One region of the Halobacillus rhizosphaerae genome, then DNA from elsewhere that is predicted to be linked to it. Evidence: riboswitches for the same ligand, from Rfam matches in the RefSeq annotation. Region 1 holds a riboswitch; each other region holds the start of a gene.
The links. A riboswitch is a leader RNA that binds a small molecule or an ion and turns the genes downstream of it on or off. The one in region 1 is predicted to bind S-adenosylmethionine.
Positions count from the first base shown of each region.

Region 2: it holds a riboswitch for S-adenosylmethionine, as region 1 does, so the genes downstream of both, Q7A53_RS03440 (homocysteine S-methyltransferase family protein) here and metK (methionine adenosyltransferase) in region 1, are expected to answer to the same signal.
Region 3: it holds a riboswitch for S-adenosylmethionine, as region 1 does, so the genes downstream of both, Q7A53_RS10355 (sodium:solute symporter family protein) here and metK (methionine adenosyltransferase) in region 1, are expected to answer to the same signal.

Region 1 is NZ_JAUTWQ010000010.1:10,049-12,321, reverse strand. It holds gene pckA (phosphoenolpyruvate carboxykinase (ATP)) at 1-118, opposite strand, end outside; SAM riboswitch class I at 442-559, shown strand; gene metK (methionine adenosyltransferase) at 783-1,982, shown strand; gene asnB (asparagine synthase (glutamine-hydrolyzing)) at 2,138-2,273, shown strand, end outside.
Region 2 is NZ_JAUTWQ010000001.1:658,725-660,997, reverse strand. It holds gene Q7A53_RS03445 (SDR family NAD(P)-dependent oxidoreductase) at 1-500, shown strand, start outside; SAM riboswitch class I at 699-809, shown strand; gene Q7A53_RS03440 (homocysteine S-methyltransferase family protein) at 898-1,947, shown strand; gene Q7A53_RS03435 (hypothetical protein) at 1,987-2,139, opposite strand.
Region 3 is NZ_JAUTWQ010000008.1:118,488-120,760, forward strand. It holds gene Q7A53_RS10350 (hypothetical protein) at 1-299, shown strand, start outside; SAM riboswitch class I at 380-488, shown strand; gene Q7A53_RS10355 (sodium:solute symporter family protein) at 796-2,273, shown strand, end outside.

The DNA.
Region 1 (2,273 bases):
AGGTACCCTCATTACGGGAAAGAATCTTTTTTACCAGTTGTGGTACTGATAATTGGTGCTGTACATGCTCTTCTGCTAATAGTTGGTTCAATTCAGACATTTGGTTAATGGCACTCATATGTGTCTTCCCGCCTTTATAAAAAAATTTAAATAAAGCATTGAGTTTTTTCTGACCATTAGTATAACACATTGCTTTTAATAATCCATACTAATAATCAAAAACTTGATTTTCTTTGAAATGATGACACTGTATCCTCATTATACTCTTAACCCTGTTGTATGTCAGTTACTTCCTGCACCTTTCTTTCCTTATAGGAAAAGATCATTATTGCCTCAGGGATAATGGGGGTAAAAAATTTTTAAAACCATATTTAACAACGTTCATTGCGGTTTTATTGACATTAACAGGGTATTTCGATACGATAATTTCGAACGGAAACTCTCTTATCCAGAGTTGGTGGAGGGACAGGCCCTTTGAAACCCGGCAACCCGTCATTTGTTAATGGCACGGTGCTAACCTGAAGCAAGTACTGGTAACCAGTTACTTGGACGATAAGAGCGAAAGGATGCAGCCCCTTTCCTCTAGTAAGGAAGGGTTTTTTCTTTTTTTAAGGGAAATATTCGTCACGGCTGTGTAAGACAGCTACACCTATGGTTTGACTAATAGGTGGTGACATGGACGTATGTTCCACATATAAATGAAGACTTATTAGTTTCTACACACATACTGGTAAAGAGTTCCGTCTACTATTCGTGTCATGTTGAAGGAGGAGTTTTAGAGAATGTCAGCCAATCGTCGGTTATTTACATCAGAATCCGTAACAGAAGGTCATCCTGATAAGATTTGTGATCAGATCTCTGATGCCATCTTAGACGAAATTTTAAAGAACGATCCAAATGCAAGAGTGGCTTGTGAAACCACGGTAACCACGGGCCTTGTGCTCGTATCTGGTGAAATTAGCACAAATACTTATGTAGATATTCCTGCAATTGTTCGTAAGACCATCAAAGATATTGGCTACACCCGGGCTAAATATGGATTTGATGCGGACACCTGTGCAGTTTTGACCGCTATTGACGAGCAATCCCCGGACATTGCCGGCGGCGTAGATGTAGCGTATGAAGCTAGAGAAGGTCAAATGAGCGATCAAGAAATTGACTCAATTGGCGCTGGGGATCAAGGACTGATGTTTGGTTATGCAAATAATGAAACAAAAGAGCTTATGCCGCTCCCCATTTCGCTTGCTCACCAATTGTCTAAACGGTTATCTGATGTCCGCAATGATGGAACGCTTGATTATTTGCGGCCGGATGGTAAAACGCAGGTGACCATCGAGTATGATGAAAATGATCTGCCGAAAAGGGTAGATACGATCGTTATTTCTACACAGCACGCAGAAGAAATTACGCTCGAGCAGATTCAATCCGATTTGAAAAAACATGTAATCGAGCCAGTGGTCCCAGAGAAATTGATTGACAAGGAAACAAAGTACTTTATTAATCCTACAGGGCGCTTTGTCATCGGGGGGCCGCAGGGTGATGCGGGCCTTACAGGTCGAAAGATTATCGTGGATACTTATGGAGGATACGCTCGTCACGGCGGGGGAGCGTTCAGCGGGAAAGACGCGACTAAAGTAGACCGTTCCGCAGCGTATGCGGCAAGGTATGTAGCCAAGAACATTGTAGCTGCGGGGCTTGCAGATTCATGTGAAGTTCAGCTTGCCTATGCGATCGGAGTAGCTCAGCCAGTTTCAATTTCCATCAATACTAATGGTTCAGGAAAAGTTTCTGAAGAGGCACTTGTCGAAGCGGTGCGTCATTTATTTGATCTCCGCCCTGCCGGAATTATCAAAATGCTTGATCTCAGACGTCCAATCTATCGTCAAACAGCTGCTTACGGGCACTTTGGCCGAACCGATGTTGAGTTTCCGTGGGAGAAAACAGATAAAGCAGAAGAGCTGAACAGTTATCTAAACCAATAAATACGCGCATCGTTCTTGGGTAAATTTCAAGAACGATGTTTTTTTTAGGGAATATTACATAAAATGACCAATATAGGCTCTCGAAGAGGTCATTGATTTATGGTATAATTTTGACTCGTAAGTTTAGACAGCAAAAAAGAAAGTGAGGAACGTCTATGTGTGGATTTATTGGAATGATTAGAGATCTTCCTTCCCTCCCTGATGACGAACAACAAGCGACGTTCAAATATCGCAATGATTTAATTACTCATCGTGGACCTGATGATGAAGGTTTCTTTCACGATGATTATA
Region 2 (2,273 bases), on a different contig from region 1:
TTGATCCTGTCGCTGATCAGGATCTTCCTAAAATTGAAAAAATGCTGCATTTAAATAACGAAGCTTTGACCATACTCTCTACTTTATTTGCTAGAGACTATGCCGATACCGAAGGAACCCAATTAATTAACATTTCTTCAGGCGGAGGTTATTCAATCGTTGAAGGTGCAGTCACTTATTGTGCTACTAAATTCTTTGTTAGTGCCTTTACAGAAGGATTAGCCCAGGAGCTTGCAGGAAAAGGAGCAGCGATGAAAGTAAAAGTTCTAGCACCCGCTGCAACAGAAACCGAGTTCTTAAAACGCTCCACAGATACGGACGAGGATATTGATTATAACGATGTCGTTCCAAAATTCCATACGGCAGAAGAGATGGCTCAATTTATGCTTGAGCTTTACGACAGTAACAAAGTTGTAGGTATTGTAGATGGAAGAACGTATGAGTTCCAATTAAGAGACCCTATTTTCCCTTACGTCTCCTTGTCGAGAAGTAATGATTGAGTGATTGCCGCTCCTCCTTACAATAAAAGGAGGAGCTTTTTTACGTATAAAATCAGCTTCAGGCAATCCCCAGCTTCTTTGTTCATAGGCCAGTTTATCTCTAGATCCCCCCTTTCTTATCAAATTTTCAGAAAAATCATTGACAAGTCTTTGGATCGTCTCTATAATTTCTAGCAAGTCAAATAATTTGAATATTAACTCTTATCAAGAGCGGCGGAGGGACTAGGCCCTGTGATGCCCGGCAACCTTTCAAGTATAACTTGAAGCTGGTGCCAATTCCTGCAGATTGAGAAATCTGAAAGATAAGAGGAGCCTATGGAATAATACCGCTCTTCTTATATTAGAAGAGCGGTTTTTTATTTGAATGTAATTAAAAAGAAGGGTGTTGGGTTGTATGATGAAAAGAACATTAGAAGAACGTTTACAAGCAGGTCCGGTGGTTTGTGGAGAAGGGTATTTGTTCGAACTCGAAAGGAGAGGTTATCTTCAAGCTGGATCCTTTGTGCCTGAAGTAGCGCTTGATAATCCCCAAGCCTTGAAACAGACCTATCGTGACTATATGTTAGCAGGGTCTGATGTAGTGCTTGCTTTTACTTATAATGGTCACCGTGAAAAGATGAGAATCATTGGTAAAGAGGATTTGCTTGAACCCTTAAATCGGCAGGCCATTCGACTGGCAAAAGAAGTAGCTCAGGAGCACCCCGTTGAAGAGGCACTTGTAGCGGGCAATATTTCCAATACGAACCTTTTTAATCCAGAAGATGAAGACTCGAAGGATTCGATCAGAAATATATTTAAAGAGATGGTCTCATGGTGTAAAGAAGAAGGCGTCGACTTTGTGAATGGTGAAACCTTTTACTATTATGAAGAAGCAAAAATTGCCTTGGAAGAGATTCAAAACCAGGGGCTTCCGGCCGTGATTACTTTTGGACTGATGGGTGAAAATATTTTGAGAGACGGCTATACGGTGGAAGAAGCTTGCCGCCTCCTCAAAGAACAAGGGGCTTTAGTGGTCGGCATGAACTGTTTCCGAGGACCGGCCACTATGCAGCCTTACGTCGAGAAAATAAGAAATACGGTCGATGGCTACGTGGGCGCCCTTCCTATTCCATACAGAACATCAGCAGAACACCCGACTTTTTTCAACTTGCCTGATGGTGGATGTTCCTGTTCCCTGCCGACGGAAACAACCTTCCCTACCTCATTGGATCCTCTGTACTGCAATCGGTACGAACTAGCGGAATGGGCAAAGGATGCTTATCGAATCGGGGTCAATTACTTCGGACTGTGCTGTGGAGCCTCCCCTAGCATGCTGCGAGAGGTGGCAGAAACTGTAGGGCGGGAAACGGTGAACTCAGTGTACTCTCCAGATATGGAAAAGCATTTCCTTTTTGGAAGTGACCAATCCTTAAATACAGCAAATACTGCCTACAAGACAAAAGCATAAGGATAATCAAAAGCAGTCTCCGTTTTCTCTGGAGCCTGCTTATTTTCCTTTTAGTTTCAAAAATGCATAAACGAGTACTCCTGTGACCAAGGCTCCCATCCCCATAGCAAATCCTATCATTACGCCGCTGGAACCATAGCCAATCAGAAAAATAACGAAAGCTAAAATCAGGGGAGAATACCATCTTTCCACTCGACCACTCCTTAAAATGTCAATTATCATTAAAAACCACCACTTGCCTCTACATAAATAATAGCGCATTTGAGCTACGATCGAAAAGTTTTCCTTTTGCACACAAATGGAAGCTGATTGTGATTTAGATTTAT
Region 3 (2,273 bases), on a different contig from region 1:
AGCCCAAGTCCACTTACTACATATATGGGGAGACCAGTGAATCCTATGATATTGACTTTAAAGTAGTGGATGATCAAGTGAAGCGGTATTTTATGACAAAAGATATATTTGAAAATACATACAGTCATTTAATTGGTCAAAAGAAAGCCGATGTGCTGCGTCAGGTAGGGGACCACTATTATGAACGTCAAGACACGGGAGCTGACGTAATGGGGTATTCTGATAAAGAACATAACCGGAATATAGAGTTCATTTTTGAGGGGAATGTGGTGTTAGGAATACTTGTGTCTTCCATTTGACCCTCAATAAAAATTATGGATTGACGAAACTGTCGGATATGATAGAATAAAATCTAATTAACATTTGAATATTCTAAATTTTCTTATCTAGAGAGGTAGAGGGACTGACCCTATGAAACCTCGGCAACCGGCTGATCTATGCACGGTGCCAATTTCAGAGGAAGGCGAAAGCTATTCCGGAGATGAGAGAGCAAGCAGCTGCTATAAGACCGTTTTCTACAGCCCTTCTCTCATGATGAGTGAAGGGCTTTTTATTTTATCAAAGGAGGGTTAGCAAACAGGAGAAATAAATGTAAAGAACAGAAGTACTAAAAGTTAATGGAAGAAGGGGGATTACAATGCTCTTAGCGATGATGGTTTGGGTAGGGACCATGGTTTTTTCCTTCCTGTTAGGCACATTTCTCTGTTACAAGGTGGAACGATCAGGTGTTAAACGGTGGGGAGCTACCGGACGTCTATTTAAGTATAAATAAGAGCTGGGAAGGAAGTTTATGAAATGATATGGTATGTGGTTGTATTTAGTTTTTATGTACTTTTTCTCATTTGGGCAAATATTAAAAGCCTTAAAAAAGCAGAATCGATTGACGATTATACGACGGGTGGACATCGCATGGGGCTGCTGCTTGGAATCGGTACCACAGCGGCGACATGGGTGAGTGTAGCTTCTGTCATCGGCGTCCCCGGTTATTTGTATAGTTCAGGGGTATCAGCTGTGATCGGCTGGGTGGCAGGCTGGTGTTTTGGCGGTGCTTTAATTCCGATTGTCGCTTACAAAATAAGGAGACCGGAAAAGCCTGCCCGGACGTTCCCTGAATTTATCCGACATAGGTTTGAACCCTTTCAGAACAAGAGTACCTTGCAAGCGATTGTCGGCATTTTAATGTTTATTGGTTATTTGCTTCTTGTAAATATTCAGGTGACGGGCTTTGGCATTGTTTTTTCTAGTATCACTGGGATTGATTATAAGATCGCAATCTTCGGCTTTTTATTTTTTATATTAATTACAAGTGTTGGCGGATTTTGGTCTGTGGCTGCGACAGATACGTTAAACACGGTTTTGATTACCATCGGAGTCTTGCTTGCGAGCGGTGTGGTATGGTCGTTAACGGGAGGCATCGGCAGCATACTAGATACGCTTTCGACAACGACTGCGCCGACCAATGTAGGGGGACCGGAGCTTGAAAAGGGAATTTTACTCTCTCCGTTTGGGACCTTTGGTATCGGTGCACTGCTTTCTATTTTTATTTCGAATTCTTTAGGAACCCCTTCATCTCCACACTGGGTCACACGGATGCTGGCCCCTCAAAATGTGAAGGTTGCGATATTGCAGGTGATGGGAACGATTCTGGTATTAATTTTCATTATGACTCCATTGATCGTTATCGGATTAGGGGCCAAGGTTCTCGTGCCCAGCATCCCTGTAGTAAAAACGACCGATTATATTATTCCTTTAGTTATCCAAGAATACACTCCGCCTATTATCGGAGGCATCACGCTTGTCGCTATTTGTGCGGCCGCTATCTCCACTGCGAATTCAATGTTGCTGCACTGCGCGACTTCTCTGTATTATGACGTGTACTTAAATATAGCTCCGAAGAGAATCAGTGAGAGGAAGTTCAAGAACTGGCTTCGCCTAAGTATATTTGCCATTGCATCGGCAGCGGTTCTGTTAGCCATTAAACCCCCATGGTTTTTGGCGATGGGCTTTGTCTATGTGTACGGTGGATTTGGTGCCGCGTTTTTTCTTGTCGTTTTCTTAGGGCTGTACTGGAAGAGAATGAACAGAGCAGGGGCTTATACGGGGATCATCCTCGGTTCTGTCGTTTATGTCGCAGCGAAGGCCATGGGATATGGCATGCCATTTGTTATTGCTGTTACGGTTTCACTGATAGGGGTATTACTTGCCGTTTCCTTTACGAAACGAGCCCCTCTTGAGGCGTATGAACCTTATTTTGAACCGGAAGTCAGCGAGTC